DNA from 2 places in the Fusobacterium perfoetens ATCC 29250 genome. Region 2 is predicted to be linked to the other one. Evidence: riboswitches for the same ligand, from Rfam matches in the RefSeq annotation. Region 2 holds a riboswitch; the other holds the start of a gene.
What was found. Region 2 has a riboswitch for thiamine pyrophosphate ahead of T364_RS0110140 (ABC transporter ATP-binding protein). Riboswitches for the same ligand answer to the same signal wherever they lie in the genome.
Positions count from the first base shown of each region.

Region 1 (8,807 bases), on a different contig from region 2:
TATTTCAAATGTCTGAACGGTATAGGGTAGGTCTAATTTTAGCTATTGTAGGTGGTTATTTAGATGCTTACACTTATGTGTGTAGAGGTAAGGTATTTGCAAATGCTCAAACAGGAAATATAGTTTTATTTGGAATAAAACTTGTAGAAAAACAATGGGGTAGTGCTTTAGAATATTTTACTCCAATAATGGCCTTTGTAGTAGGGATTCTTCTTTCAGAGTTTTTTAGAAAAAAATATAATAAAGAATTTTTACATTGGAGACAAAGTATTTTATTATTAGAAATGGCTATTTTGATAATGGTATCTTTTATGCCTATGGGAGATTTAGATATATTAGTAAATGTACTAATATCTTTTGTGTGCTCTCTTCAGGTAGAAGCTTTTAGAAAATTTAGAGGTAAAGCTTATGCTTCAACAATGTGTACAGGAAATTTAAGAAGTGCAAGTGAAGCTCTTTATAAATCTATGATAGGAAAAAATAAAGAAGATTTTAGGAGTAGTATGAACTATTTTGGAATAATAACTTTTTTTATTATAGGTGGAATGATAGGAGCTATTCTTACTAAAAAATATTTAGAAAAATCGGTTCTTTTTTCTGTAATTGGATTAATGATAGTATTTATAATGATGTTTGTTGATTATGATAGAAATAAAAAAGAAACTTGTTAAGGAAACTTAACGAGTTTTTTATTTACAAATTTTTTATTTTAATAAATTACTAATGTGATTTTATTTTATAAAAAATGTAATGAAAAAAAATAATAACGTTATGAAATAAAAAATAAATTTTATTTATATATTGACTTTTCAAGGATATATATAGTATAATTTTTTTTGTTCATGTAAAATATGTTTTTTTATTTTAATAATAGTGTTATGTAAAAAACGAAAAGGAGTTTTTTATGGGAAGGAAATTAAAGTTCACAAGAGAAGAAATTTTAAATAAAGCTTATGAAATTTTGGTAAAAGAAGGTATGAAAAAAATTTCAGCTAGGACAATAGCTAATGAGTTGGGAATATCAACAATAGGTGTTTACTCTAATTTTAAATCAATGTCAGATTTAAAAAATGAACTTTCATTACTTGCTAAAAATAAACTACTAGATAAAGTAAAAATTAATTATACAGAACTTGGACTTTTAAATATAGGAATAGGAATTTGTCTTTTTGCTAAAGAGGAAAAGGCTTTATTTAGAGCTATATTTATGAGAGAAAATTTATCAGAAGAATTTTTAAATGAAATTACTAGAGATTTGATAAATTTAGTTTATAAAGGATTTAAAGAGAGTGACAAATACAATATTTTAAAAGATAGTACTATTAACTGGATGATAAGAAAAGGTTGGTGGTATACTCATGGTTTTGCTTGTTTAATTTGCTCAGGTTTTTATAATCCAACTTATGAAATGATTGAAAGTGAATTACGTGAAGTTGGTTATCTTATATTAAAACAAGCTATGAAAATAAATGAGGAAAAAAATTAAAAATTATATATAGATTAAGGAGAGAGAAATGAAAAAAACACTTATGTTAACAGCTTTAATAGCTTCAGTAAATGTTTATGCTGGAAGTATTGATTATTTAGCCCAACAAGATGCTGAATATTTTGCCCATGCTTCAATGACAGGAAAAATTGGAACATCAGGAGCTTTCTATAATCCAGCTGGTACAGCTTTCATGGAAGATGGACTTTATGTAAAAGTAAACACTCAAACAGTATTTAAAAATTATACTATGAATACAGATTATAAAGGAATACCTGGATTTACAGATAATGTAAAAGGAAAACATGATAGTGATTATCCATCAGTAATGGTTCCAAGTATTCAAATAGTAAAAAAAGATGGAGATAGAAGTTATTTCTTACACGGTGGTATAGCTGCTGGTGGAGGAAGTTTAAAATATAACAATGGAATATCAGCTTTTGAAGTTATTGGAGAAGGAATACAAGGAATATTTAGACAAGAACAAATTAAACTTGGAGAATCTCCAGAAGCAACAGTTGAATATTTAGGAGGAAGTAAAGTAAAAGGTTCATCTTTTTATTATAATTTAAACTTAGGAATGGCTCAAAAACTTAATGAAAAATTTTCTGTAGCTGGAGGAGTTAGATTTATTTATGCTACAAGAGCTTTAGAAGGAACAGGACATTTTGGATTAGACCTAGATGGGCAAGGAAATATTCCTCAACAAAATGTAGATGTTACTATAGATTCTGAAAGAGAAGCTTATGGAATTGGTTGGTTAGTAGGATTTAACTATAAACCAATAGAAAAATTAAATATTGGTTTTAAATATGAAAGTGAAATTAAATTAGATTTTGAAGCTAAGAATGGAATGAATGGATTAAAAGTAAATTCTCCAATAAAGGAAGAGGATATATATGGAAGTTTAGCCAAAAATCCTATAGTAAGTGAATGGTTAGTAGATGGATATAGAAATTTACCAGCAATGATGTCATTAGGAATTTCTTATGATGTTAATGATAGACTTACATTACTTACAAGTGGAAACTATTATTTTATAGAAGATGCTAATGATAGTAATGCTTATGCTCATTATACAAATGGATATGAAGCATCAGTTGGATTTGATTATAAACTAAATGAACAATATACTTTAATGGCTGGATACCAATATACAAATACAGGAGCTAATGAAGATACATACAAAGATACTGACTATGCTTTAGATGCTCATATGTATAGTATAGGACTTAAATATACTCCAAATGAAACTAGAACATATACAATCGCTTATTCATATGTAGATTATATTGATGGAACTTCAAAAGAACATGGAACAAGATTTGAGAAACAAGTTCATGCTATTGGATTAGCTGCTGAATTTAAATTATAATAAAAACTTGACAAATAAAACATAAAGTTATACAATACTTTTGAAAAAATTAAATAGATAGCTTACTAGGGGAGCCAAAAAGGCTGAGAGGAGGTTCGACCTCGACTCTTATTACTTGAACCAGATAATGCTGGCGAAAGGAAGTAAAATTATTTCCTCATAAAGAGGCTTTGTACTATTAAGTTATTTAAGAGGAAAATTTTATAAGAAGATTTATCCCTAGTAGATTTCTACTAGGGATTTTTTTATAGAAAAATTTTTGAGAAAGGAGGAAAATTTATGAAAATAATTTTAAACGGTGTTGAAGAGGAAATAGAAAAAGAAATTATTTTAAAAGAATTTATTGAAAAAATTTCAATAGAAAAAAATATAACTCTTTCTGGAGCAGTGGTTTTAGTAAATGATAATCTTATTAAAAAAGATAATTGGCAAGATGTAACTATAAAAGAAAATGATGTTGTAGAAGTTCTAGTTTTTGTTTCTGGTGGATAAGAAAAAATATGTATATAAATAAAAATAAAAAATAAGTTGGAGGAAAAATGGATAAGTTAGTATTAAAAGGACATGAATTTGAAAGTAGATTATTAACAGGAACAGGAAAATTTTCTGATAAAAATTTGATAGCTCCAATGTTAAAAGCAAGTGGTTCAAACATTATAACAATGGCATTAAGAAGAGTAAATTTTTCAAATCCAAAGGAAAATGTTTTAAATTATATTCCTAAAGATGTAACATTATTACCTAATACTTCAGGGGCTAGAAATGCTGAAGAGGCCATAAAAATAGCTAGAATAGCTAGAGAAGCTGGTTGTGGAGATTTTATAAAAATTGAAATAATTAATGATATGAAATATTTAATGCCTGATAATGAAGAAACAATAAAAGCTACAAAAGTATTAGCTGATGAAGGATTTATAGTTTTACCTTATATAGTTCCTGATTTAATTACAGCCAAAAAATTAGAAGAGGCTGGGGCAGCTGCTGTAATGCCTTTAGGTTCACCAATTGGTTCAAATAAAGGATTACAAACAAAAGCTTTAATAGAAATGATAAATGAAAATAAAAAAGTTCCTGTAATTGTAGATGCTGGAATTGGAACTCCATCACAAGCAGCTGAAGCTATGGAAATGGGAGTTGACGCTGTATTAGTTAACACAGCCATTTCAACAGCTGAAGACCCTGTAAAAATGGGAGAGGCTTTTGCTTTGGGAGTAAAAGCTGGGAGAATGGCTTATCTTTCAAAATTAGCTAAAACTTCAAAATATGCTAATGCTTCATCTCCTCTTACAGATTTCTTATTCAGAGGTGAAAAATAATGGGATTTTATTCTGTTGTGAAAGAATGGAAAGATTTTGACTTTGAAGGATATTTTTCAAAAGTTACTGATGAAGATGTGGTAGATAGTATTTATAAAGAACATTTAACTGAATATGATTTTTTAAATTTACTTTCTCCAATAGCTAAAAATCATTTAGAGGAAATGGCTAGAAGAGCTAATGAGATAAAAACTCAACATTTTGGAAATATTATATCTCTTTATATGCCAATATATATTTCAAATTTCTGTACAAATAATTGTACTTACTGTGGTTTCTCAAAGAAAAATCATATTGTAAGAAAACATCAAAATCTTGAACAAATAGAAGAAGAGGCCAAAGAGATAGCAAAAACAGGAGTAGAACATATTTTAATGCTTACAGGAGAAGCTCATGGACTTGTGACTTTAGATTATTTAAAAGATGCTGTAAAAGTATTAAAAAAATATTTTAATTCTGTTTCAATAGAAGTTATGCCATTAGAAGAATGGGAATATAAAGAATTAGTAGATATTGGATTAGATGGATTAACTGTATATCAAGAAACATATAATGAAGAGAGATATGATGAAGTTCATTTATCTGGTAAGAAAAAAGATTATCATTTCCGTTTAGATACTCCAGAGAGAGGGGCAAAAGCTGGAATAAGAACTATTGGAATTGGACCTTTATTTGGTTTGAGTGAAATAAGAAAAGAAGCTTTTATGGCTGGAATGCATTTAAAATATTTAACTGATAATTATTTGAATTCTTCTTTCTCAATCTCTTTACCAAGAATAAATCCAGCAGAAGGGGGATTCCAACCAGACCATCCACTAGATGATATAACTTTTGTACAATTTATGACAGCTTTTAGAATTTTCCAAATAAAAGCGGATATAAATATTTCTACAAGAGAGGTAGCTTCATTTAGAGACCATTTAATGCATATGGGAATTACAAAAATGTCTGTTGGTTCTAAAACAGATGTTGGAGGATATACAGAGAATGACCCATCTACTTGTCAATTTGAAATAAGTGATAATAGAAGTGCTGAAGAAACAATACAAGCAATTAGAGATAATGGATACCAACCAATATTTAAAGATTGGGAGCAAATCAAATGATAATAGGTATAGCTGGTTGTGGTGGAATCGGAAGTAATGTAGCTTATCATTTGGTGAGAACAGGGGTAAAATATTTAAAGTTTGGAGATTTTGATAAGATTGAAGAATCAAACTTGAATAGACAATTTTATTTCAAAAATCAAATTGGAAAATATAAAAGTGAAACTTTAAAAGAGAATTTAACCCTTATAAATCCTGAAATAAAAATTGATTTTGAAATAATTAAATTTGATAGAAATAATATTTCTGAATTTTTTAAAGATTGTGATATTGTAGTAGAAGCTTTTGATAAAAAAGAATATAAAAGTATTTTAGTGGAAGAACTTTTACCACTTGGAAAAAAGATTATTTCAGCTTCTGGAATAGGAGATTATGATACAAAATCAATTGAAATAAAAAATATTGGAAAAAATTTAATTGTAGTAGGAGATTTCAAAAAAGATACTGATGATTATAAGACTTATTCTCATAAAGTTGGAATAGTTGCAGCTTTAATGAGTGAAAAAGTTTTAGAGATAGGAGGATATTTTGAGAAATAGAATAATTATTCCTGAAGGAATCTATGGAATTACAGGTGAAAATTTTACTAATGGAAAGACTAATATACAATGTGTAGAAGAGATGATTCGTGGTGGAATAAAAATAATTCAATATAGAGAAAAGAATAAAAGTTTGGGCGAAAAATTAAAAGAAGCTAGAGAGATAAGGGAAATTTGTAAAAAAAATGGAGTTACTTTTATTGTAAATGATAATATTGATATAGCAATTTTAGTTGATGCAGATGGGGTTCATGTGGGACAAGATGATATTCCTCCTAGTGAAGTAAGGAAACTTATAGGAGAAAATAAAATAATTGGTCTATCAACTCATTCTCCAGAACAAGGAAAAAAAGCTTATGAAAATAATGATGTAGATTATATTGGAGTTGGGCCAATATTTCCTACAACAACAAAAGATACTGCTCCTGTAGGATTAGAATATTTAGAATATGTTGTAAATAATTTAGATATTCCTTTTGTTGCCATTGGAGGAATAAAAGATTATAACATTGATAAAATAATTGAGAGAGGGGCAAAAAGAATTTGCTTAGTAAGTGATATTGTGGGAGCTGAAAATATTTCAGAAAAAGTAAAATCTTTAATAAGCAAATTAAAAAAATAAATTTATTCCTAAAAGACTCTTTAAATAAAAAAAGAGGTTATTGTAAATATAAAATACAATAGCCTCTTTTTATTATAAAAGATATAAAAAATTTATATTTTTGTAGTAGGAATTGTTACTGTAACCTTTGTGCCTTTATTTATTTCACTTTCAATATTCAAATCAATTTTTAATATTCTAGTAATTTTTTTAACTATTGATAAACCTAAACCATGACTTTTTATTTCTCTATTTCTACTTTTATCAACTCTAAAAAATCTATCATAGATATGATTTAGATTTTCTTTTGATATTCCAATACCATTATCTTCAATTATAATTGAAATATTTTTATTATTGACAATAGACACATTTATTTCATTATTATTTCCATATTTTATTGCATTTTCAATAATATTGAAAAATAGTTGTTTTATTAAAAAATAATCAGAGTTTATGTAATTTTCACTACCATTAAAAGATATTTTTTGTTTAGGATAAACAACTTTTAATTCTGAAATAATATTTGAAATAACTTCTGAAATATCCAATTCAATATATTCTAAATTTTCATTATCATCTTTTGCAAGAAATAATAATTTTTTGATAAGAGTATCCATATTTTCAACTTCTTCTTTTATAGAAACAAGTGCTTCTAAAGAAATATCTTTCTTTTCAATTCCCCATCTTTCAATTAAATTTAAGTAACCTTTAATTATAAAAAGAGGAGTTTTTAATTCATGAGAAGCATTATTGACAAACTCTATTTGGGCATTTGTTTGAGTATATAATCTTTCTAACATATTTTCATAAGATAACATAACTTTTTCTATTTCAATAAAGTAATTTTTTGATTTTATTTGGGGATTAATATTATTAAGATTTATATTATTAGTGATTTTTTGTAAATTATTTATAGAGGTAACCACTTCATTATAAAACTTTTTAGATACAAATATACTTATTAAAAAAGCAATAGTTATTAAAATAGTAGAAACTATGATAACATTAAAAAGTAAAAGTCTATCATCAATTAAATTTTTTACTATTAGAACTTCAATATTTCCAAAATCTTCAGCACTAACAATCTTTTTTAAAAAATGATATTTATAAAAATCTATTTTTTGAATTTCATTAGAGAATTTTTTCTTTTCAAATTTATAAAAATTTTCTAAAACTTTATCATCTGAATAAATTTTATTATTAAATTTAAAAAAAACAGTTACTCCAGGAACATCTGGACATTCTTCCAAAGCTTCATAAAAAAATTGGTCTACAGTTTTTTCTTTAGAAACTATTTCTTCTTTAAACTCTGTTAATTCATAACTTAAAAAACTATCTACAGAATATATATCATCAAAAGAAACTTTTTTTATATATGAAGCAAAAAAAAGTAAAAATGTTATATATGGAAGTATAAAAATGACTATTAAAAGTTTATAATTTTTATGAAGTTCATGAGCTAATCTTTTCATATATTTTCTCCAACTAATTTTTTAACTTAAAAATATATCCAAATCCTCGCATAGAGGAAATATATTTTTCGTTTTCTAAATCTATTTTTTTTCTTAAGGAGTTAATAAAGACATCAACTATTTTATTATCACCATCAAAATCAAATCCCCATACTTCTTCTATAATTTTTTCTCTACTTAATCCTATTTCTTTATTTAAAAAGAAAATTTCTAATAATTTATATTCTGTTTTTGTTAAAGAGATTTCTTCATCATTTCTTTTCAAAACTTTTAAAGAAGTATTAAGACTTAAATTTCCATATCGTAAAATATCTTTTGTATTATAATTCTTTTTATTTCTTAAAACAACTCTTATTCTAGCACAAAGTTCTTCTATATTAAAAGGTTTTGTGATATAATCATCAGCACCCATATCTAATAATTCAACCTTACTAATTATACTATCTTTTGCAGTTATAACAATTATAGGAATTTCAGATATTTTTCTAATAATTTTACAAATTTCTTCTCCAGATAGATTAGGAAGCATTAAATCAAGTAAAATAACATCAAAAAAACTATTTTTAAATTTTTCTATAGCTTTTTCTCCCTCTTCATAACTTTCTACTAAATAACCTTCATGTTCTAATTCTAGTTCTAATAATCTTCTTATTTTTTTATCATCTTCTATTATTAAAATTTTTTTCATATTAAATCCTTTCTTTTTTTGAATTAGACTTTAAAAAAATTTTTTTGGTTAATTAAATTTTCTTTACCAAATCTTAATAATACTATTATATAATTCAAAAAAATAAAAAAGGAGATAAAGGTATGGAAAGAATTTCAGTTGTAGCACCTGTTTATAATGAAAAAGATAATATTTCAAGATTTATAGAGAAAGTGGAAAACTCTTTGAAAAAAGGTTTTGAT
Region 1 covers NZ_JHXW01000004.1:60,167-68,973, reverse strand. Annotated here, with positions in the region: gene T364_RS0101675 (YoaK family protein) at 9-671, shown strand; gene T364_RS10930 (TetR/AcrR family transcriptional regulator) at 905-1,486, shown strand; gene T364_RS0101665 (OmpP1/FadL family transporter) at 1,515-2,861, shown strand; TPP riboswitch at 2,919-3,020, shown strand; gene thiS (sulfur carrier protein ThiS) at 3,141-3,353, shown strand; gene T364_RS0101655 (thiazole synthase) at 3,401-4,177, shown strand; gene thiH (2-iminoacetate synthase ThiH) at 4,177-5,283, shown strand; gene thiF (sulfur carrier protein ThiS adenylyltransferase ThiF) at 5,280-5,822, shown strand; gene thiE (thiamine phosphate synthase) at 5,812-6,444, shown strand; gene T364_RS0101635 (sensor histidine kinase) at 6,537-7,898, opposite strand; gene T364_RS0101630 (response regulator transcription factor) at 7,912-8,586, opposite strand; gene T364_RS0101625 (glycosyltransferase family 2 protein) at 8,709-8,807, shown strand, end outside.
Region 1: it holds a riboswitch for thiamine pyrophosphate, as region 2 does, so the genes downstream of both, thiS (sulfur carrier protein ThiS) here and T364_RS0110140 (ABC transporter ATP-binding protein) in region 2, are expected to answer to the same signal.

Region 2 (8,807 bases):
TAAAAAATTGAATTATTATTAATTTTAGATATTTATAAGTTTTTTAATTATTAATAAAAAAGAGCTAACTAGTATTTAAAAAAATATTATCTAGCTCTTTTTTATATTAATTTTTTCTTAATTTTCTTATGTTAGAACTTTAAAATAAAAATATTATAAAATTATAACTCTTCCTATTTATAGCTCTATCATTACATCTTCTGAAGTTATTTCTTTATTTATCATTTTTTCATTATACATCCATTGAATATTCTCTTCCCATACTTTTTTATCTTGAGATAAGAATTTATTTTCTTTTGTTTCCATTAATGGAAGTAATATATTAATACTTTTCATTTCAACAGTTTTTGTTAATGGGAATTGGTCTGCTTCTTGTTTTTGTAATAATAAATCAATAGCTCCCTCTGGATCATTTTTCATCTCTTCAAATCCTCTTGCTATAGCTCTTAAGAATCCTTTATAAAGTTCTGGATTAGCTTTTACCATATCTTCATTAGCTACAAAAACTTCTTCATAATAGTTAGGAAATCCAAAATCAGTTGGATAAAAGTAATTAACCTCTAATCCTTTATCTTGGAAAACAGGAACTTCATGGTTTACAAATCCACCAAAAGTAGCATCAACTTTTTTTGTTATAGTAGCTGTTAATAAGTCAAATCCCACATCTATAAGATTTGTTTTTGATAAATCTCCTCCATCATTTTTTATAACTGTTTGTAATAATCTTTCTGCTACATATCCTTGTGAATATCCAACTGTTTTTCCTTCTAAATCTTTTGGTCTTTTTATATTTTTACTTTCAGGAGCAATAACAACATTTAAAGGTTTTTGTACAATAGCTCCAATAGATTTTACAGGAATATTTTCATTTGCTCTAGCCATTATTAATTGATGTAAATAATACATTCCAACATGAGCTTTTTTTACAGCTGGTAAAGCTATTGGGTCTGATACATTAGCTGGATAGTGAATTACTAAATTAATTCCCTCTTCTTCAAAATATCCTTTTTCATCAGCTATATATAAAAAACTATGAATAGCATTTGGATACCAATCTAATATTACATCAAAATCTTGTAATTTTTTTTCTTTTCCAAAACCAAAACTAAAAACTAATAAAAATAGTAATAAATATTTTATTTTTTTCATTGAAATCTCCTTTATTTTTTTACCCAAATTAATAATTTATCTTCTATAAGTGAAATAAATTTTACAATAAGTACAACTATTATTGATATTAAAATTGCTGGAGCAAAAACTCCTGCCCCATCTAATTGTGTCATCATTCTCTTACTAAAATATCCTAATCCTTCATTAGCTCCTAACCACTCTCCTATAGTTGTTCCTATTATTACAAAGGGAATTGCCATTTTTAATGAAGAGAAAAAATATGGTAGAGTCGAAGGAATTTTTAATTTAATAAAAATATCCAATTTTGAAGCTCCCATACTTTTAAAAAGCTCTAGATGTTCTTCTTTTATTGATTTTAATCCCTGAGAAATATTTATAGTTACAGGGAAAAATGTAATAATTATTGCAACTAAAACTTTTGACCATATGGAATATCCAAACCATAAAATAAATATTGGAGCTATAGTGGTTATTGGAATTGTTTGGCTAGTCACAATTATAGGATATATTGCATTTTCTATACTTTTGTTTATATCCATAAATATTGCTAGTACTATAGCTAATACTAATGATATAGCTAAAGAAATAAATGAAATCTTTAATGTAGCTATCAAATGATGACAAATCAATATTTTTTTTAATTGCCAAAACCTCTCTATAATAAGAGTTGGCCAAGGTAATATAAAAGCTAGATTTACATATCTTGCTAATATTTCCCAAAATAAGAATAATATAATTGATAAAATCAAGGCTGGGGAATTTTTCTTCATCTACTTACCACCTCCTATATCAATTAAAATTTTCTCTTTAACCTCTTTTATAAATTCTAAATCCAATTTTTTTTCTTTAGGAATTATATATTCTTTAAAAGAATCTAAAGGTCTATTTTGACAAACTAAAATCCTATCAGATAAAAAAATAGCTTCATTTATATCATGAGTTATAAATATTATACTCTTATCAAAATCTTTTAGAACTTCTAGTAACCATTTTTGTAAGTTTTCTTTTGTTATAGCATCTAAAGCACTAAAAGGCTCATCTAATAAAAGAATATCAGCATCTGTTAACAAAGTTCTAATAAAAGAAACTCTTTGTTTCATTCCTCCTGACAACTCATAAGGATATTTTTCTTCATATTTCTCTAAATTTAATTTCTTTAGATAATCAATAGCCTTTTTTTTCTCTTCATTAAGATTTTTTTTACTTAGTTCCGATGGAAGAAGTATATTTTCTAAAACATTTCTCCAAGGAAGAAGAAGGTCTTTTTGAGGCATATAAGCAGTTTTTTTTCCTACTATATCTCCTGAATTCATTTTTTTAATTCCACTTATTAATTTAATAATTGTTGATTTTCCACATCCACTACTTCCTATAATAGATAAAAATTCATTTTTCTTTAAAGAAAAAGATAAATCTTTTATTAATAAATCTTTTTTATCATAAAAAAAACTTATATTTTCTACTTTTAAAACTATTTCAGATGTTTTAAAAAACTCTTCTTTCAACTTTCCTCCTAAAAATAAAAAAAATTATTCTCTAGAACCTTACTTAGTCAAAGAAAATAATTATACAAAAAATATAAAATTATTCTTTGCCACTTTCCTCCGCTAGTGTTATCTAGATCAGGTAATTAAGGGTCTAAATTCTCAGCTAAAAGCTCCCCTAGTAGCTTGATTTTCAAGAAATATATTATCATAAAAATTAAATATTTTCAATAATAAAATTTTATAAAAATTAATATTCTTTTATTGAATATTATGATAAAATTTAATTATAATATGAGTTTAAATGGGGAGGAAAATTTTATGCAACGACATGAGGATTTAGTTTTATTTTGGATAGGAACTTTAAGTTTTATTAGTGGTTATGCAAATGTTTATGGTATTATTTTAATTGGATTAACTCTAACCCATTTTACAGGAGATATTTCTAAAGCAGCAATCCATATGATAAATCATGTTCCCATTGATGACCAAATAATAAAAATATTTTTAGGGCTATTATTATTTTTGGTTGGAAATATTTTTTCAGGAGCCATCATTGGAGAAAGAGCTTTTAATATAAGAAAAAGATATGGGCTAATCTTTTTCGGAATTGGATTTGCAATATTTTTTTCATATATTTTTTTTAAAGATAATAATAATTTTGCTTATATGCTTTGTCTCACTACTGGTATTCAAAATGGACTTTTTATGACATATAAAGGTATTCTTATAAGAACTTCTCATTTAACAGGAAGTATCAGTGATTTAGGAGTCTATATAGGATATAAACTAAGAGGAATAAAAGTGGATAACATAAAAATTTTTTACTATATTACAACTATTATAGCATTTTTTTGTGGTGGAATAGTTGCTACATATTTATATAATATTTTTCAAAATGATGCTCTTATTCTTATTCCTCTACTTTATTTTTTAATTGGAGCTTCTTATTTTCAACTTCGTCGTGATTTTCAAGATAATAAATAATTTTTACATTAATATTATACAAGGAGAAATAAAATGATAAAAAAAGAACTTTTAAAAAAATATGTAGATTTATCTTTAGAAATAGGAATTAACATTCAAAAAGGACAAGCTCTTGTTATAATGTCCCCTATAGAAATTTTTGAATTTACAAGACTTTTAGTTGAAAGAGCCTACGAATTAGGAGCTAGTGAAGTTATTGTTCATTGGAATGATGATTTTTGTAAAAAGATGACTTTCATCCATGGAGATAAAAAAATATTTGAGGAAATACCTAATTGGCAAGTGGAGTCTTTAATGCATTATGCTAATAAAGGAGCTGCTTTTTTAAGTATTGCTGCTAATGACCCAGAATTATTATCAGGTGTAAACAGTGAAAAGATAGCTCTTTATCAAAAAACTAGAAGTCAAGCATTAAAACCTTATTATGATAAAATAATGGTAAATGAACTTCAATGGAATATTATATCTGTCCCTACTTTAGCTTGGGCTAAGAAAATATTCCCTGGAAAGTCTGATGAAAAAGCTATAGATTTATTATGGGAAGCTATATTAAAATCTACTAAAGTAACAGAAGAAAATGATGCTACAGAAGTATGGAAAAATCATTTAAAAAATTTAGAAGAAAAAATGAATTATTTAAATAAAAAGCAATTTAAAAAATTTAGAATAACAAACTCTCTTGGAACAGATTTAATTGTTGAGCTTCCTAAAAATCATATTTGGGCTTCTGGAAAAGATATTACAAAATCAGGAGTAGAATTTGTAGCCAATATTCCTACTGAAGAAGTTTTTTCAATGCCTCATAAATATGGTGTAAATGGAGTTGTTTATGCTTCTAAACCTCTTAATTATGGTGGAAATTTAATTGATAATTTTTCTATAACTTTTGAAAATGGAAAAATTGTAAAATTTACTGCTGAAAAAGGATATGAAGCTTTAGAAAATCTTGTAAGTATAGATGAAGGAGCAAAATATTTAGGAGAAATTGCTCTTGTTCCTTATGATTCACCTATTTCTAATTTAGGTATTTTATTCTATAATACTTTATTTGATGAAAATGCTTCTTGTCACTTAGCCATTGGACAAGCTTACTCTAGTTGTATTGAAAATGGAGATAAACTAACACCAGAAGAAATGGAAAAAGTTGGAATGAATGATTCTTTAACTCATGTGGATTTTATGTTTGGAACTAGAGATTTAAATATAGATGCTTTTGATGAAGATGGAAATATAGAAAAAATATTTATTAATGGAAATTGGGCTTAATCTTTTAACTCTCTTGCAATTTTTAGGTGTTTATTTTATAATATAGTGTATTATAAAATTAATTTTAATTATTTTAGGAGGTCTAAGTGCAACAAAAATTTAAAAGAAACTTTTCAATCATTGCTCATATTGACCACGGAAAGTCAACTATTGCTGATAGACTTTTAGAAGCTACTCATACAGTAGCTGAGCGTGATATGAAGTCTCAATTACTTGATTCTATGGATCTTGAAAGAGAAAAAGGAATTACTATAAAAGCTCAAGCTGTTACTTTATATTATACTGCCAAAGATGGAAATACTTATGAATTAAATCTTATTGATACTCCAGGACATGTAGACTTTATATATGAAGTATCTAGGTCTTTATCAGCTTGTGAAGGAGCTTTACTTGTAGTAGATGCTGCTCAAGGTGTTGAAGCTCAAACATTAGCTAATGTTTATTTAGCTCTTGAAAATGATTTAGAAATAGTTCCTGTTATAAATAAAATAGATTTACCAGCAGCTGAACCTGAAAGAGTAAAAAAAGAAATAGAAGATGTAATAGGATTACCAGCTGATGATGCTGTATTGACATCAGCAAAAATTAATTTAGGAATTGAAGATTTATTAGAAGAAATTGTTAAGAGAATTCCTTGTCCTAATTATGATGAAGAAGCTCCTTTAAGAGCTCTAATATTTGACTCAAAATTTGATGATTATAGAGGAGTTATTACTTATATTAAAGTAGAAGATGGATGTATCAGAAAAGGAGATAAAATAAAAATTTGGTCAACTGAAAAAGAAGCTGAAATATTAGAGTGTGGAATTTTCTCACCTAATATGAAACCTACTGATGAACTTTCTTCTGGTTCTGTTGGATATATAATTACAGGACTTAAAACTATAAAAGATTCTAGAGTTGGAGATACAATAACTCATTCAAACAGACCTTGTGCTGAACCATTATATGGATTTAGACCAGCTCAATCAATGGTTTTTGCTGGAATTTATCCAATATCAACTGATGATTATGGAGATTTAAGAGAATCTTTAGAAAAATTACAATTAAATGACGCTTCATTAAACTTTGTACCTGAAACATCTCTTGCCTTAGGATTTGGATTTAGATGTGGTTTCTTAGGTTTATTACATATGGAAATAATTGTAGAAAGATTGAGAAGAGAATATGATATTGACCTTATTTCTACATCTCCATCTGTTGAATATAGAATTACAATGGAAGGAAAACCTACTTATGTAATTGACAACCCTTGTGATTTCCCTGAAGGTGGAAAATCTAAATTTATAATTCAAGAGCCATATATCAAAGGAAATATAATAGTTCCTAAAGATTATGTTGGTTCTGTAATGGAACTTTGTCAAGAAAAACGTGGAGTTTATGTAGGAATGAGTTATATTGATGATACAAGAACTATGATTACTTATGAACTTCCACTAGCTGAAATAGTTTTAGATTTCTATGATAAATTAAAATCAAAAACAAGAGGATATGCTTCTTTTGAATATGAGTTAATAGATTATAGAGAGGGTGACCTTGTAAAAGTAGATATTCTTGTATCTGGTGAAGTAGTTGATGCCTTTTCTTTCATAGCTCATAAAGACAATGCTGTTTCTAAAGGAAGAGCAATTTGTGAAAAATTAAAGGATGTAATTCCTAGACAACAATTTGAAATTCCTATTCAAGCAGCTTTAGGAGCTAAAATTATAGCTCGTGAAACTATAAAAGCTTACAGAAAAAATGTATTGGCTAAATGTTATGGTGGAGATATTACAAGAAAGAAAAAATTATTAGAAAAACAAAAAGCAGGTAAGAAAAGAATGAAACAAATAGGAAATGTAGAAATTCCTCAAGAGGCTTTTGTTTCTATCTTAAAATTAAATGATAACTAATCTTTTTTTGGGAGGAATTATGTTTTTTATTGTAGGGTTTAGTAATAGAGATGAATTTATAAAAGAAGTCAATTTCAAATGTACTAATTGTTTAAATGAAAAATTTGAACTTTATCAAGTTGCTAATGTCCTGACTTTTTTCTTCATTCCTCTTTTTAAATTTAATAAAAAAGCTTTAATTGTATGTAAAAATTGTAAAAGCATATATAAAGTAAAAAGTGAATCTTTGAAGAAAATTTTAGATTCGAGTATAGTTACTTATGATGATATTGAAGAGATTGTGAGAAATAATAATGTTTGTCCAAACTGTGGATATATGATTGATAAAAATGATAAATTTTGTCCAAACTGTGGAAATAAACTATAAGGATGTGATATAGTTGTTAAACATTACATTTTTTAAAGGACTTGCTACTGGATTAATTCTTTCCTTCCCTTTTGGTCCTGTAGGATTTTATTGTATGGAAAAAGCTTTAACTGAAGGAAAAAGAGAAGGATATGTTACTGCTTTAGGAATGGTTACTTCTGATGTTTTATATGGACTTATTGCATTTCTTTTTGTAAATATTGTTGATGATTTTATATTTAAATATGAAATTTTCTGTAAAATTGCAGTTGGAGTTCTTTTAATACTTTTAGGATTAAAAAAATTAAATACACCTGTTGTTTTAGATAAAAAAATTATTAATCAAGACTATAATATATTTCAAGATTATTTTATAGGATTTGGACTAGCTTCTTTAAACATTACAGGAATAGTTACAATATTAGCTATTTATACACTTTTAGGATTAGTAAGAGACCAAGATAATTATTTCCATTTAGCTCTTGGAATAGCTGCTGGTGGAGTTATTTCATGGTTTTTTACAGTCAATATCATCTGTGCTTTTAGAAAGAAACTTACTGATGATGTACTTATAAAACTTTCAAAGTTTGCTAGTTTTGTTATTCTTACTTTTGGAATAATTACATTAGGTTATATTATCTTCAGTTAAAAATTATAACTTTTTAAAATTATAGGAAGTATTTTTCTTTTATAAAAAATATTTTCCTATAATTTTTATTTTATATGGTATAATTCTAATAATAGAAGATTATATTTATAAGTAGAGTACAGGAGGTTGTATTATGGAAAATTTTAAACTAGAATCTCTTGCAATCAAAGAAGAAGGATTAGAATGTGAAAAATTATGGGTTTTTCTAACTTTAATGATGATTAGTGGCTTTTATGGCGCTTTTACTTATACTATAAGAGGAGCTGTCTTCTGTAATGCTCAAACAGCAAACTTTGTATTATTTGCTATGGAATTAGGTTCAGGACATTTTTCTAAAGCTTTTTACTATTTAATTCCAATGTCTGCTTATTGTTTTGGAGCCATTATTTCTGAAGCTGTTGGAGGTCCAATAAAAAAACTTCATAACATTAGATGGGATACTGTTCTTATTTTTATTGAAATAATTGTTGTTATTATTTTAGGATTATTACCTGAAACTGCCCCCTATCAAATTTCTCAAGTATTTATTAATTTTATTTGCTCTATGCAATATAATACTTTTAGAAAAACCAGAAAAATCCCTATGGCAACTACTTTTTGTACAAATCATTTAAGACAAACTGGAATAAGTATTGTAAAATTTAGAAAATTTCCTGAAGACAAAGAAGTTAAAAGTAAATTATTTTTACATTTAAAAATGATTGGAATATTTGTTTTTGGTGGATTAATTTCTACTATTTTATGTCATCTTTTTTTAGGAAAAGCTATTCTATTTACTTTAATTCCACTTAGTATATTACTAACTCGTCTTCTATTAGATGATTTAAAAAATAGAAAATAATAATTTTTTACTTATAATATCATATACTAACTTTTATTAATAATATTTTCATTATTCTTTATTAAAAAAATAATTTCACTTTTATTATTTAGTATTTTTTTTTATATATTTTAGTAATATTTTTTTATTCTTATTTTTTAAAATTTTCTTTATTAATAAATATTTTGATATATATTATCTTATTTTCTTATATATTTGTATTATATCTATT
Region 2 covers NZ_KK211417.1:102,479-111,285, forward strand. Annotated here, with positions in the region: gene T364_RS0110130 (ABC transporter substrate-binding protein) at 178-1,149, opposite strand; gene T364_RS0110135 (ABC transporter permease) at 1,161-1,901, opposite strand; gene T364_RS0110140 (ABC transporter ATP-binding protein) at 1,902-2,636, opposite strand; TPP riboswitch at 2,714-2,805, opposite strand; gene T364_RS0110145 (YoaK family protein) at 2,937-3,602, shown strand; gene T364_RS0110150 (aminopeptidase) at 3,636-4,868, shown strand; gene lepA (translation elongation factor 4) at 4,955-6,760, shown strand; gene T364_RS0110160 (zinc ribbon domain-containing protein) at 6,780-7,127, shown strand; gene T364_RS0110165 (hypothetical protein) at 7,141-7,755, shown strand; gene T364_RS0110170 (YoaK family protein) at 7,889-8,596, shown strand.